Regions from separate parts of the Actibacterium sp. D185-2 genome, predicted to be linked through region 1. Evidence: riboswitches for the same ligand, from Rfam matches in the RefSeq annotation. Region 1 holds a riboswitch; the other holds the start of a gene.

Region 1 (7,147 bases):
TGAAATGGCCGGGCTGCTGGGGCTGGTGACATCGTACCAGAAACGCAAGATGCACCTGGGCTACCGGCTTGCCGAGCTTCGTGCGCCCTTGCCCGGCCATTCCGCGGGCGCCCGGTTGCGCGGGCATGAGTTTCACTATTCCACCATCCTCGACCAACCCGACGCCCCGCTGGCGCGGGTGTTCGACGCCAATGGTGCCGAAGTGCACGAGACCGGTTCGGGCAGGGGGCATGCCACCGGCACCTTCTTTCACATGATCGCGGAGGCGACATGAGCGGGTTCGTCAGCTTCGTCTCTTCCGGCCCCGGCGATCCTGAGCTTCTGACGCTCAAGGCCGTCGACCGCCTGCAAAACGCAGATGCCGTGCTTTATGACGATCTGTCGGCAGGCCCGATCCTGGAATATGCCCGCGAAGGCGCCGACCTTGTGGGCGTGGGCAAACGCGCGGGCCGCCCGTCGCCGCGGCAGGATCACGTCAGCCGATTGCTGGTCGACTATGCTGCAACCGGCACGCGCGTCGTGCGGCTGAAATCGGGGGATGCGGGGATATTCGGGCGGCTGGAAGAGGAGATTTGCGCCCTGCGTGCGGCGGGGATCGGCTATGAGGTCATTCCCGGCGTAACCTCGGCCAGTGCCGCCGCCGCTGCCGCGGCCATCCCCCTGACCCGGCGTGTCACCGCGCGGCGGTTGCAGTTCATCACCGGCCATGACGTCACCGGCGCCTTGCCGGACGAGATCAACACCGCCGCCCTGACCGATACCAACGCCATCACCGCCGTCTATATGGGCAGGCGTACCTTTGCCGCGCTGGCCGAGCGGCTGATCGCCGGGGGGCTGCCGCCGGACACCCCCGCCTTGCTGGCCGAAGGTATCTCGACCTCGGCGCAGACCCTCAGCCGCCACACGGTTGCGGGCCTTGCAGCGCATTTGCCCGGCCTGTGCGGGAATGCCCCGGCACTTATTTTGTATGGCCCGCTGGCAGAGGAGGATTGACCACAACCGGACAAACCGACAAGATTTCCAGGACGGTTCCCAAAGGCGCGAAGCGCCCGGGATGAAAAGGGAACACGGTGCGGTGTAGCCATCAGGCGCCAAACCCGTGACTGCCCCCGCAACTGTAAGCGGCGAGCCTGCCCGGACAATGCCACTGACCCCGCAAGGGTTGGGAAGGCCCGGAACGGCACAGACCCGCAAGTCAGGAGACCTGCCGTCAGGGGCATGCGCCCCGAAACCCTGACCCGGCACATGCCGGACCAACCCCTTTGCAATGCCGTCGGGTGAGACGGCAGGGAGAAATACCAATGCATATCGAACCCGGACTTGTCGTCGGCGCCAAAATGGCGCTGAGCTATGCCACTGCCGCCGGTGCGGCCGCCTATGGGCTGAAACTGTCCATCGACACCATTCGCCAGTCGGGCGTGCCCGCGCTGATCCTGCGCAGCGTCCTCAGCACCGTGCTGGTCTTTGCCTTCTTTGAAATTCTGCCGCATTACCCGGTGGGCGTGTCCGAGGTGCACCTCATCCTTGGCTCCACCCTGTTCCTGCTGTTCGGCGCGGCCCCTGCCGCGATCGGCTTGGCCCTTGGCCTGCTGGCGCAGGGCGTGTTCTTTGCCCCGTTCGATCTGCCGCAGTATTTCATCAACGTGACCACCCTGCTGGTGCCGCTGTATGCGGTCGGCACATTGGCCAAACGGATCATCGCGCCCGGCACCGCATATGTTGATCTGAAATACGGCCAGGCGCTGGCCCTTTCAACGGCCTATCAGGGCGGCGTGGTGGCCTGGGTGGCCTTCTGGGCGCTTTACGGTCAGGGTTTCGGGGCTGAAAACGTCACCTCGGTCCTGACCTTCGGCGGCGCCTATATGCTGGTGGTGATCGTCGAGCCGCTGGTCGACCTGGCCGTTCTGGCCGGGGCCAAGGCCCTGCGCGGCCTGTCAAAGACGCCGCTTCTGACCTCGCGCGTCTACAACGCGGCCTGAAGCCGTCCAAACCCAACGTGTGCGGTCCCGGTATCGGGGGCGCACACCTTGCCGGAGCCCGCATGATCACGCTCTCCCTCGTCGGTATCGGTGCCGGCAATCCGCAGCACCTGACCCTGCAGGCCATCGAGGCGCTGAATGCCGCCGATGTCATCCTGATCCCGCACAAGGGGCAGGGCAAAGACGACCTTGCCGGTTTGCGGCGGAAGATTTGCGCACAAGTGCTGCAAGCCCCGGGGCCGGGCCTGCACGAATTCGATTTGCCCGAACGCGACCCGGCGACACCGGATTACCTTCGGCGGGTCGAAGACTGGCATGATACCATCGCCGACGTCTGGCTAGAGGAACTCACCGCCGCGCTGCCCGAAGGCGGGAGAGCCGCCTTTCTGGTCTGGGGCGATCCGTCGCTTTATGACAGTACCTTGCGGATCGCCGAGCGCCTCAAGAGCCGAATACCGCTGGAGGTCCGCGTCGTCCCCGGTATCACTGCGATTCAGACCCTCACCGCCAGCCACGCCATCCCGCTGAACACCATCGGCGGGACCTTCACCGTGACCACCGGCCGCAAGCTGTGCGAAGGCGGTTGGCCGGAAGGGGCCGAAACCCTTGTCGTGATGCTGGACAGCGGCGGCGCATTCCGGACTCTTCCTCCCGACGGCCTCCATATCTGGTGGTCGGCCTACGCCGGAATGGAAAATGAAATCCGCCTGTCCGGCCCTTTGGCCGAGATTCGCGACATCATCGTCGCGCGCCGCGCCGCCGCCCGCGCCGAGCATGGCTGGATCATGGACACCTACTTGTTACGGTGGCTTTGACCTGCCGCACCGCGGCCTTTCGCGGTCCCTGTGTATGTCCAATTGCGCGAGTGAACATTGGGCATTCTTCTGGTGTAGCGAACGTCAGCTCCCCGCCCTCGTCAGTCCGCCATGGGTCTGTTGTCGTTTGAGGTTTCCCAAATCGGTTGTTGAGTGATCCATGGTTGCCAAATGGGAGGCACCTTGATCCGCACCGCTCTGACCGACGCACTCGGAAACATGATCGGCTTCCGCCTGCTGCCCGGACAGGCTCACGACCTGCGCGGCACGGCTGCGCTGATCGAAGGGGGCTGCGGCCAGTCCCTCGCTGATCGAGCGTCCGATGCCAGCTGGTTCCGTGAGGTTCTGACCGGGATCGAGGCGCTCATCCCGCCCGAATCCAACCGCCGCTTCCCGGCCGGGCTTGATCGCGACACCTGCCAATGGCGACACTTGATCGGGAACGTCTTCGAAAAGCTAAATGAATACAGAGGGATCGCAATCCGGCGCTGCGAACCCGCTGAAAGCGTTAGCGCCTTCATCTGCCTCGCCGCAGCCGTGATCCGAACACGATGAATGTCAACAGGCGCTGGTAAATTGTTAACAAAACGTTAACGCGATGCAAAAGCGGGTTTGCTCTGATGCCTGTGGGTTTAATGCGAATTGCCCTGTTTTCACCTTATTGTGTTCATATTGCCAATATCCGCGTGCAGTGACGATTGGCTTTTGTGGAGGTTGCCCAAAATAGATTTTTAACGAAAGAGATATTGAATTGGCTATCCGCGTTTTCAGGTGCTACTTTTGCGGGCACCGCATGCGTCTTTCCGGTAAAAACTGCGGGTATTGCTATGCTCGAAAACGGACCCATCAGCGTCTGGGTTTTTATTTACCATATGTCCTTTTTCTTGTCTCGGCAGTGGTGATCGTTCTGGGTTGGGGGGCTGCAGTGCTGAGCTGACCTCCGGATCGGACGGATCGAGGCCCCGGTGTTTTCGCATCACATCCCCGCGCCGTAAAAATGGCGGCCGGCGCGAAGGCCGACCGCCAGATGGGTCGTCGGGGACTGGACGTTACTTGATGACCTCGATCTCGGTCAGTTGCGCTTTGGCCAGACGGTCCACCGCGCTTTCGGGCACGGACAAGGTGACCACGCCATCGGCGACCGCAAGGACGTCGTCGCCATCCATCTCGACCTCGTTGCCATTGGGCAGCTGGAACATGATCCGCTCCAACGCGCCGGTTTCGGGGTCGATGACCGACAGGGTCACGTTGCCGACAAACTGGCCATGTTCGCCCTGCACGGCATAGCCGGCATATTCGCCGGGGGCGTCGGGAAAGAACGGGCCTTCGTCGGCTTCACTGCTTTGTGCCAGTGCGGCACCGCCCAGCGACAGGGCGAGGATCGAGGAAAGGGCGGTCATTTTGAACATCGGTTTCATGGTCGAACTCCTTTCGTTCGGTTGCTCCATTGTGCTGTATCAACGAAGTACCGCGTCGCTTGTTCCCGGGTTTTCCGGCGCGGGCCTCTGCTGCACCTTGATCCCGCCGCCTGTGCCTGCAACTCTGTGTGAAACCGCAGGAGCCCCGCCATGACCAACCCGCGCCTTTCCGATCTCATCGACCAGGGGCGCGGGGCCGCGCCCGCCGATCTGGTGCTGCGCGGCGGGCAGGTGTTCGATCTGGTCACCGGCGCGATGATCGCGGGCGATGTGGCGATCTGCGGCGATACCATCGTCGGGATCGGCGCCGATTACGAGGCGCGCAGGGTGGTGGATGTGTCGGGCCTGACGCTGGTGCCCGGTTTCATCGACACGCATCTGCATATCGAAAGCTCTCTGGTGACGCCGTTCGAGTTCGACCGCTGCGTGTGCCCGCGCGGGGTGACCACGGCGATCTGCGACCCGCATGAGATCGCCAATGTGGTGGGCGTGCCGGGGATCGACTATTTTCTGGACGCCGCGGCACGCACGGTGATGGATATCCGGGTGCAGCTGTCGTCCTGCGTACCCTCGACGGATATGGAAACGGCGGGGGCGGCGATCGGGGCCGACGCGCTGGCCGCGCTTAAGGATCATCCGCGGGTGATCGGGCTGGCCGAGTTCATGAACTATCCCGGTGTGATTTACAAAGACCCCGGCGCCATGGCCAAGCTGGCGGCGTTTCGCGGCCGCCATATCGACGGCCATGCGCCGCAGCTGTCGGGGCGCGATCTGAACGCCTATATCGCCGCCGGTATCCGCACCGAGCATGAGGCGACGACCGCCGAGGAGGCGGTGGAAAAGCTGCAAAAAGGGATGCGGGTGCTGATCCGCGAAGGCTCTGTTTCCAAGGATATGCATGCGCTTCAGCCGGTGCTGACCGAACGCACCGCGCCCTATATGTGTCTGTGCACCGATGACCGGAATCCGCTGGACATCGCTGAATACGGCCATCTGGACTACATGATCCGCACCCTGATCGCGCTGGGTACGCCGGTTCTGGCCGCCTATCGCGCGGCCAGCCTGTCCGCGGCCGAGGCGTTCGGACTGAAGGATCGCGGCCAGATCGCGCCGGGCAAACGGGCCGATATCGTGGCGCTGCCCGATCTGGCCGATTGTCGGGCGGCGCTGGTGATCTGCGGCGGGCAGGTGGTGGAGGATGCGGCATTCGCGGCGCGCGATCTGATCGACCCGGTGGCGCGCCATTCGGTCAAGGCACCGACGGTGACGGCGGCGGCGTTCCGGTCGGTCGGCAACCGCGAAGACACCGATGTGATCGGCATTCTGCCCGGCAAGATCATCACCGAGCATCTGCACGAGGTGATCGCGGTGGCGGATGGCGACAAGCGCCCCGATCCCGCGCGCGACCTGATCAAGATCGCGGTGATCGAACGGCACGGCAAGAACGGCAATATCGCCACCGGCTTCGTGCGCGGGTTTGGCCTGCAGCGCGGCGCGATTGCCTCGACCGTCTGTCACGATCACCACAATATCGCGGTGGTGGGGGCCGATTACGACGATATGGCACTGGCCGCGAACCGGCTGGGCCAGATCGAGGGCGGCTTTGTCGTGACCGACGGCGGCAAGGTGTTGGCCGAACTGGCGCTGCCGGTGGCCGGGTTGATGAGCCTGAACAGTTTCGAACAGGTCGAGGCCGATCTGGTCGCCCTGCGCGCGGCGGCCAAATCGCTGGGCGTGGTACTGGAAGAGCCGTTCTTGCAACTGGCCTTTCTGGCGCTGCCGGTGATTCCGGCGCTGAAGATCACCGACCGGGGGCTGGTGGATGTCACGAAATTCGAGATCATCGCCTGATCTGCGTATCGTTGCACATGCTATGCCTCATGGCGGCGTTTGCATGCGTGGTTGCGGGTAAACTGTATGAGACGGGCAGCGGCAGCTGTCATCGCCGGGGCCTGTCCCGAACCTGCCCATAATCGCGGCGCGGCATGTGGCCAGCCGGTGCGCAGGCTGCCGGTGCGGTGGGCGGATATCGCGCCGCTGGCCGCGCTTGCGCGGGACGGGTCAGGAAAACGTGGTTTTGGGCTTTTATGCTGCTTGACGCCGCCGGACCACACGCCTAAAACCCCCCTCACGCCGGGCCTAGCCCGGGGAAAGCAGAGCGGTTGTAGCTCAGTTGGTTAGAGTACCGGCCTGTCACGCCGGGGGTCGCGGGTTCGAGTCCCGTCAACCGCGCCACTGCTTTTCCCGTATATGTCCTGTGCGATGCGCGGTTGTAGCTCAGCTGGTTAGAGTACCGGCCTGTCACGCCGGGGGTCGCGGGTTCGAGCCCCGTCAACCGCGCCACTTTCTTTCCTGAACCACTGACAAGATCAGGCGCAGCGCCGCCCGAAGGACAGACATGTTGCGATTCATCGACGCTTTGCCGCTGCCGTTGCTGTTGGTTCTGGTGGCCACGCTGGGCCTGGCCCCCTATGTGCCCGAGCCGCATATCTGGGAAAAGCTGACCCTGCTGGCGGCGGGCGATCTGAGCGCCCCGATTGATCTGTTCGATTTTCTGCTGCACGGGGCGCCGTGGCTGTTTCTGGCGGCGAAGCTGACGCGTGGGGATCGGGCGGGCTGAGCCCGGCGCGGGCTGTCACGGGCGCGATGCAATAAGATTACCATATCGTCACATCGGTGACGCAGCCGTGAAATGCGGCTATGCGATCCGGGCCGGGTTCTCATCCTCGAAACGCGGAGTCGTCCCATGCCAAGCATTCGTATCACCCGTCGCCAGGCCCTTGTCGGGTCGGCGGCCCTTGCCACCTCTTTTGCCATGCCGTCCCTCAGCCGCGCGGCCAGCCGCCCGGTCCTGACCCACGGCGTTCAGTCCGGCGATATCGCCCATGACGGTGCCATGCTGTGGGCCCGTGCCGACCGCGAGGCCCGCATGGCC
Region 2 (7,147 bases), 140 kb from region 1:
CAGCAAGACCCAGGTCGTGCAGGGATGCGACAACGGCACGCCCTTCGCCCGCCATGGCGGCGAAAACCTGCATGGCGGCGATCTGATGTGCCGGATCCAGCCCGGCGATGGGCTCATCCGCCAGCAGCAGCGGCGCATCTTGTGCCAATGCCCGCGCGATCAGCACTCTGGCCTGCTCGCCCCCCGAAAGCTGCGTGACGACGCGGGATCGGAACCCGGCCAGATCCAGCCGTTCCAGCGCGCCGTCCACCGCCGCGCGATCATCCGCGCCCAGCCGTCCGCCGGGGGGCAGATGCGGGGTGCGGCCCAGCGCCACCAGCGTTTCCACCGATACCGGCCAGGCGATTTCGCGCATCTGCGGCAGCCACGCGGCGGCGCGGGCACGGGCGGCGGCGGGCAGCGCCGCAAGCGCGCTGTGCCCGGACGCGGGCAGCAGGCCCAGGGCCGCACGCAGCAGCGTGGTCTTGCCCGCGCCGTTGGGACCGATCAGGCCGATGAACTCGCCCGGCGCGACCGACAGCGACACGCCATCGACCACGGCGCGCGGGCCGCGATACACGGTGAGGTCGGAAAGGGTCAGCAGCGTCACAGCCCCGCCCTCCGCGTCTTGTAGATCAGATGCAGGAACAGCGGCGCGCCGACCAGCGCGGTCAGCACCCCAAGCTTCAGATCCCGGTCGGGCGCGATCAGCCGCACCGCGATGTCGGCGGCCAGCAGCATCGCCGCACCGCCCAGCGCCGAGGCGGGCAACAGACGCCCCGGCCGCGCGCCGACCAGCGGGCGCAACAGATGCGGCACCACCAGCCCGACGAACCCGACCGCGCCCGCCACCGCGACACCCGCGCCAACGCAGGCGGCCACGCCCAGGATCAGCACCAGCCTGACCCGGCCCAGACGGATGCCCAGCGCGGCGGCCGCGTCTTCGCCCAGGGTCAGCGCGTCCAGCCCCCGGCCCAATGTCGCCAGCAGCACCCAGCCCAGCGCCATGAAAGGCAGCGCCAGCCAGACATGGGTGAACGAGCGGTCGGCCAACGAGCCGAGCATCCAGAACACGATCTCGGCGGCGGCATAGGGATTGGGCGACAGGTTCAGCACCAGTGACGTCAGCGCGCCGGCGAAAGCACTGACCGCGATCCCGGCCAGGATCAGCGTCAGCGACGACCCGCGCGGCCCGGCCAGCACCAGCAACAGCAACACCGACAGCAGCGCGCCGCCCAGCGCCATCAGCGGCAGCGCCAGCGCGAATGCCGCCGCAAGCCCGGTCTGCAACGCCAGCACCGCGCCCAGCGCGGCGGAGGAGCTGACCCCGATCAGCCCCGGCTCGGCCAGCGGGTTGCGCAGATAGCCCTGCATCGCCGCCCCCGACAGGCCCAGCGAGGCGCCCAGCATCCCCCCCAGCACCGCACGCGGCAGGCGAATCTCGCGCATCACCAGCACCTCGGCCTCGCCCCGCCCGGCGATCAGCGCCGCCAGACTGTCGCCCAGCCCCAGACCGGCGGGACCGATCAGCAGCGACGCGGTGAACAGCGCCGCCACGGCCAGCGACAGGGTGATGATCAGGCTGCGATAGCTCATCATGGCGCATCCTCCAGCCTGTGGCGCAGTTCCACCAGCCCCGCGATCGCCGTCAGCACATGCGGCGTGCCGCAGACCCAGTTGGCATCGGTAGCGGGCACCGGCGGCATATCCCGCAACAGCGCCGCCAGCGCCGGGTGATCCAGCAACGCCTCGGCGCGCGAGGCACCGGGATAGCGGGTGCCGGTGACGATCAGGTCGGGCCGCAGCATCACCAGCCGCTCCAGCGCCAGCGTGCCGCCCGCGCCCAGCCCGGCCTCGGTCGCGATATTGGCGAAACCGGCGGCCTGCAAAATCTCGCCCGCCAGGGTCTGCGCCCCGGTGGTATAGCCGTTGGGGCCGTAAAGCGCCGCGCGGGGGCGATGGGCCACCTCTTCGTGCAATGCCGCCAGCCCGGCATCGAACCGCGCGACCAGCGCGCGGGCCTGCGCCTGCCGGTCCAGCAGATCGCCCATCGCCAGCAGGTGATCGCGCACATCCTGCAAGCTGCGCTCGGGCGGGAATTCCACCACCTCGACCCCCAGCCGGCGCAGCATCCGCACCGCCGGGCGCGCGGTATAGCTGCCCGCCAGCACCAGATCGGGGCGCAGCAGAAACACCTCTTCGGCACGACCGTGGTTGACGGGATAGGCACGCGCCTGCGCGGCCATGGCCGAGCTATGCGGATCCTGCCCCAGAAACGACACCGACACCAGTTGCCCCGGCGCGGCCAGCAGCATCGCCAGTTGGTCGGTGCAGACATTCAGGGACACCACGCGCTCGGGCGGGGCGGCGGACGCCGAAAGGGCCGCGCCAAGCCAAAGGCCCAGCGCGGCGGTCAGCGCGATTATGCGCTCAGAAGCTTTTGCGCAGCCCGACATAGAACGCCCGATCCGTGGTGCCATAACCGGGCACCACCTGATATTCCTCGTCAAACAGGTTCTCGACCCGCAGATAGGCCGCGGTGCTGTCGTCGAACGCATAGGTGAAGGCCGCGTCGAACACCGTCATGTCCGGCAGCGCCGCCCGGTCGGCGCCGTGCAGCGCGGTCAGCGTCGCGTTCAGCACCGGGGTCACATCATAGGACGCGGCCAGCGACAGCAGATGGCGCGGGGTCGAGGTCAGCCAGGACGAGCTGTCCAGCACCGCCGACCCCGAACTGTCGGTATAGGTATAGGCGCCCGCCAGCTCGACCTCTTCGGTCACGCTCCACGCCCCCGACAGTTCCAGCCCCGAGCGGCGGGTTTTGCCATCGGCCTGGACATAGGTGTAGGTGGTATAGCTGTAGTCGATCAGATCCTCGGCCTCGATATAAAAGGCCGTCGCCTTGACCACACCCCGATCGCCATAGCGTTTCTCGACACCGATCTCGGCGCTGACGCTGGTTTCGGGATCCAGATCGGGGTTGCCGGAATAGACATCGTACAATTCGTAATTCGACGGCGCGCGAAAGCCGTTGGCCAGGCTGGCGCGGAACAGCAGATCCTCGCGCGCGCGGTACACGCCGGCCAGCCGCCCGGTGACGTAATCGCCGAATTCCGAATGGTCGTCATAGCGCAGGGTGGCGGTCACATCGGCCCGCTCCGACGGGGCGAAACTGACTTCGCCGAAGGCGCTGTTGACCGTGCTGTCATAGCCCGAGCTGCCAAAGCCGAAATCGTTTTCATAGGTTTCCTCGACGCTTTGCGCGCCAAAGACCAGCCGCGCCGCCGCGCCCAGATCGGTAGCACCGCGATAGCCGATGGTGCGGCGTTCGCCGACATAGTCGTATTCGAACGGGCCAAACATGTTGGTGCCGGTCAGCTCGCGGTCGATGTCGAACCAGGCCAGTTCCACCTCGTGATCGACCGCGCCGGTGGCGAATTGCACCGCGCCGCGCAGGCCCTTGCTCAGGTTGGCGGTCACCTCGTCGGGGGTGCCGTCGACCGGGCCGCTTTCGTCATAGTCGTATTCGGCATCCTCATAAAAACCCGAGGCGATGAATTTCACCCCGTTATCCAGCACGTATTCGCCGTAAAAGCTGAACCGGTCGGCGCTGAACCCGTCTTCCTCGGTGTTGCCGTCGTTTTCATCGGCGGCCGAATAGCCATCGGTTTCGATATGCGACAGGGTGAAGGCCAGTTCGTGATCCGCACCACGGGCGGCGAAGCTGTAGCTGCCCTTCACGGTGTCATAGCTGCCATATTCCAGCCCCACCGATTGTTCGACCCCGTCGCGGGTGGCGCGTTTGGTGGTGATGTCGATCACACCGCCGATCGCCTCGGACCCGTAAAGCGCCGATTGCGACCCCTTCAGCACCTCGATCCGGCTGATATCCATCGTGGTCAGGCTGCCGAAATCGAAAGCCACCTGCGGGCCCGAGGGATCGGACACGTCGATGCCGTCGACCCGCACCGCGATATTGGTCTGGCTGACGCCGCGGATGGTCAGGCCGGTCTGGCCGCCCAGCGGGCCGCGGCTGCGCACACTGATGCCGGGCAGACGCGCCAGATAATCCACCACGCGGGTCTCGGCGGTCTGGTCCAGCTCTTCTTCGGTGACAATCACCACCGACGGGCCGCTGCGGTCGGCGTCGGTGTCTTCCAGATTGGCCGATGCGGTGATCTTGTCCAGCAGGATCACTTCCTGCGCATGGGTGGCCGGGGCCGCCAGTGCGGTCAGCAGGGCGCCGGTGGCAGTGGTGGCAAGCAGTTTGACGGTCATATCCTAGCCCTCGTCCGGGACGGGTCTGTGCCCGTCCGTCTTTGTCGATATGTCTTCGGGAAAGGGCATGGCCCCGCCGCAGACGGTGAAACGTCACCACTGCGGTCTGGCCGCCTCCGCTGCGCGCCCCGCGCCCCGGAAAGGGTGATCACCTCGGCAGGTCTCCTGGCTAGCGGGTCACAGCTTGGCTGGCCTTCCCGGGGGTCCTATGGCCCCAGTGGCATTGTCAGCCTTGCTCTCCGCCTACAGTTGCGGGGGCAGCCGCGGAATGGCCCGAATGGGCGTCACCGCGTTCCCTTTTCATCCACCCCGAAGGGGGGAACCGAAGTGAGACGGTCCTTAGCGCATCGCGGCCCCGAGTCAAAGGCCAAATCCGGGCCGGGCCGCACGACGGGGCGCAAAGCCCGCCATGCCACATCTGAAATTGCGCCGGGTCGCGTACCGTGCCAAAGCTGACCCATGCAACCTGATCCGCCGCGCCCCGGCGCCAGCACCCCGCACAAGATGATCGACGGCAGCCTGCTGTTCATCATCGCCATCGCCGTCCTGTCCGGCGCCGCCGTCTGGTGGCAAAAGGGCAGCGCGGTGTTCTGGCATATCTTTCTGACCGAAACCGGGTTCACTCTGGCGCTTTTGCCCAAGATTCTGGCCGGGGTCCTGCTGGCCTCGATCCTGCCCATGCTGATCTCGCGCGAGCGGATACAGGCGCTGATCGGCCCCGACAGCGGGCTGCGCGGGCTGATCATCGCCACGGTGGCGGGCGCGGTGATTCCCGGCGGACCCAGCGTGACCTATCCGCTGACCATCGGGCTGATGGCGGCGGGGGCCGATCTGGGCGCGGGCGTGGCGCTGGTGTCGGGCTGGGTGCTGCTGGGGCTGAACCGCACCCTGATCTGGGAGCTGTCCTTTCTGCCCGCCGATTTCGTCGCCCTGCGCATGGCGCTGTCGCTGCCCGGCCCGGTGCTGCTGGGGCTGGCGGTGCGGTATTTCTGGGCGGCGGGGCGGCGCGCATGAATATCCTGATCGGCACCGTTCTGCTGTGGGCGCTGGCGCTGGTGCTGCTGCGCCGCCTGCGCGCGACCCATCCCGACATGATGCCCGCAGTGATCGCCCGCACCCGCGCCACCACCCTGTTCATGGTGCCGCGCATCTTTGTCGGGCTGGTCGGCGCGGGCTTTCTGGCCGAGCTGCTGCCGGTCGACCATATCGAGCGATTGTTCGGCGCCAGTTCGGGCCTGACCGGGGTCGCGCTGGCCACGCTGTTTGGCGCGGCCACGCCGGGCGGGCCGTTCGTGGCCTTCGCGATCGGTGCCTCGGCGCTGAAGGCCGGGGCCGGCTGGGCGCCGCTGATGGCCTATGTCACCGCCTGGTCGGTGATGAACCTGAACCGCGCCATCGCCTATGAGCTGCCGCTGATGGGGCGGCGGTTCATGCTGATCCGCTCGGCCCTGTCGCTGCCGCTGCCACTGATCCTGGGCGTGGTGATGCTGCTGCTCTGACGCCGGTCACACCGGCAGGAACGCGCCGTTCTGATCGGCGATGAACCGTTCGACCCGCTGCCCGGCGGCGCTGAGCGCCACCTCGGCCGGATGCAGCAGGAACCATTGCCGCAACAGCGGCAGCCCCTCGGCCCGAAGCTCGACCAGACGGCCCGAATGCAATTCCTCGGTCACCGTATGGCGCGAAATCAGCGCCAGCCCCAGCCCCGCGATCACCGCCTGCTTGATCGTCTCGTTGGTGCCCATCTCGACCATCTTGTAGGTGCGCCCCTGCCCCAGCCGGTCCAGCAGGCGGCTCATCAGGATACGTGTGCCCGACCCTTCCTCGCGCGCCAGAAAGGTTTCCTCGATCAGCGCGTCGGACGGCACCCGTTCCAGCCCCGCCAGCGGATGGCCGGGCGGCGCGATCATCACATGCGGGTGCGGCCCCAGCGGGATGGCGTTCACCACAGGCGTGCGCGGCGGGCGGCCCATGATCGCCATGTCGATCGCCCCGGTCTGAAGTGCGGCCACAATCATGTCGCGGTTGCCGATTTTCATCAGAACCTCGATCTTCGGATAGGCCTTTTGCAACTGCGCCACCAACCCCGGCGCGAAATACTTGCCGGTGGACACCACCCCCAGCACCACCAGCCCCTCCATCCCGTTGTTAATCGCGCGGACATGGGCGGTGCAGGCGCTCAGCGTGGCCTCGATCGTCCGGGTCGCGGCCAGCACGACCTGCCCCTGACGGGTCAGCGTCGCCCCCCCACTGGCGCCGCGATGCAGCAATTTACAGTTGAAACTCTCCTCCAGCAGCCGCAGCTGGGTGTGCACCGCCGGCGGGGTCAGACCGATCTGCGCCGCCGCCTGCGTTATCGAGCCGCAGGTCGCCACCGCCCCCAACGCGCGCAACTGCTTGAAACTAACCGCATCGGCCCTTGGCATTAAATTTTCCCTAATCCGAATTACCATTTATTAAATTCTATAACATTCCCCAGTCTGGAATAGCAAGCCATGCGCATTTCGGTGCCAGATTCGGGAGGAGACCATGCAGACATTCGATCCGATCGCGGAATCGGGGCACGTCCCTGATGCCCTGCGGCCGCTGATCCTGGCCCTGTGCGATGTCGGGGCAGAACTCTCGCATCTCATCCAGCGCGGCCCGCTGGGCGGCAAGCTGGGGGCAGAGGTCGGCACCAATACCGGCGGGGACGGGCAGAAGGCGCTGGATATCCTGGCCGACGCGGCTTTTGCCGAGCGACTGAAAACCGCGGGCGTGCGCTGGTACGCCTCCGAAGAACAGGACGAGGTCGTCGCGCTGGACCCGGCGGGCGCCTATGCGCTGGCGATCGATCCGCTGGACGGCTCGTCGAATATCGATGTGAACGTGTCGATCGGAACGATCTTTT

The links. A riboswitch is a leader RNA that binds a small molecule or an ion and turns the genes downstream of it on or off. The one in region 1 is predicted to bind cobalamin.
Region 2: it holds a riboswitch for cobalamin, as region 1 does, so the genes downstream of both, ACSR1C_RS03950 (TonB-dependent receptor plug domain-containing protein) here and ACSR1C_RS04655 (energy-coupling factor ABC transporter permease) in region 1, are expected to answer to the same signal.

What each region holds. Positions count from the first base shown of each region.
Region 1 covers NZ_JBPWNX010000002.1:227,711-234,857, forward strand. The annotation lists gene ACSR1C_RS04645 (cobyrinate a,c-diamide synthase) at 1-274, shown strand, start outside; gene cobA (uroporphyrinogen-III C-methyltransferase) at 271-993, shown strand; cobalamin riboswitch at 1,010-1,226, shown strand; gene ACSR1C_RS04655 (energy-coupling factor ABC transporter permease) at 1,302-1,979, shown strand; gene cobF (precorrin-6A synthase (deacetylating)) at 2,042-2,794, shown strand; gene ACSR1C_RS04665 (hypothetical protein) at 2,978-3,349, shown strand; gene ACSR1C_RS04670 (hypothetical protein) at 3,844-4,212, opposite strand; gene ade (adenine deaminase) at 4,363-6,063, shown strand; tRNA gene ACSR1C_RS04680 (tRNA-Asp) at 6,371-6,447, shown strand; tRNA gene ACSR1C_RS04685 (tRNA-Asp) at 6,479-6,555, shown strand; gene ACSR1C_RS04690 (RND transporter) at 6,611-6,832, shown strand; gene ACSR1C_RS04695 (alkaline phosphatase D family protein) at 6,959-7,147, shown strand, end outside.
Region 2 covers NZ_JBPWNX010000002.1:89,382-96,528, reverse strand. The annotation lists gene ACSR1C_RS03965 (ABC transporter ATP-binding protein) at 1-589, opposite strand, end outside; gene ACSR1C_RS03960 (FecCD family ABC transporter permease) at 586-1,575, opposite strand; gene ACSR1C_RS03955 (ABC transporter substrate-binding protein) at 1,575-2,435, opposite strand; gene ACSR1C_RS03950 (TonB-dependent receptor plug domain-containing protein) at 2,410-4,257, opposite strand; cobalamin riboswitch at 4,396-4,599, opposite strand; gene ACSR1C_RS03945 (permease) at 4,717-5,271, shown strand; gene ACSR1C_RS03940 (hypothetical protein) at 5,268-5,756, shown strand; gene cbbR (LysR family regulator CbbR) at 5,763-6,683, opposite strand; gene ACSR1C_RS03930 (class 1 fructose-bisphosphatase) at 6,787-7,147, shown strand, end outside.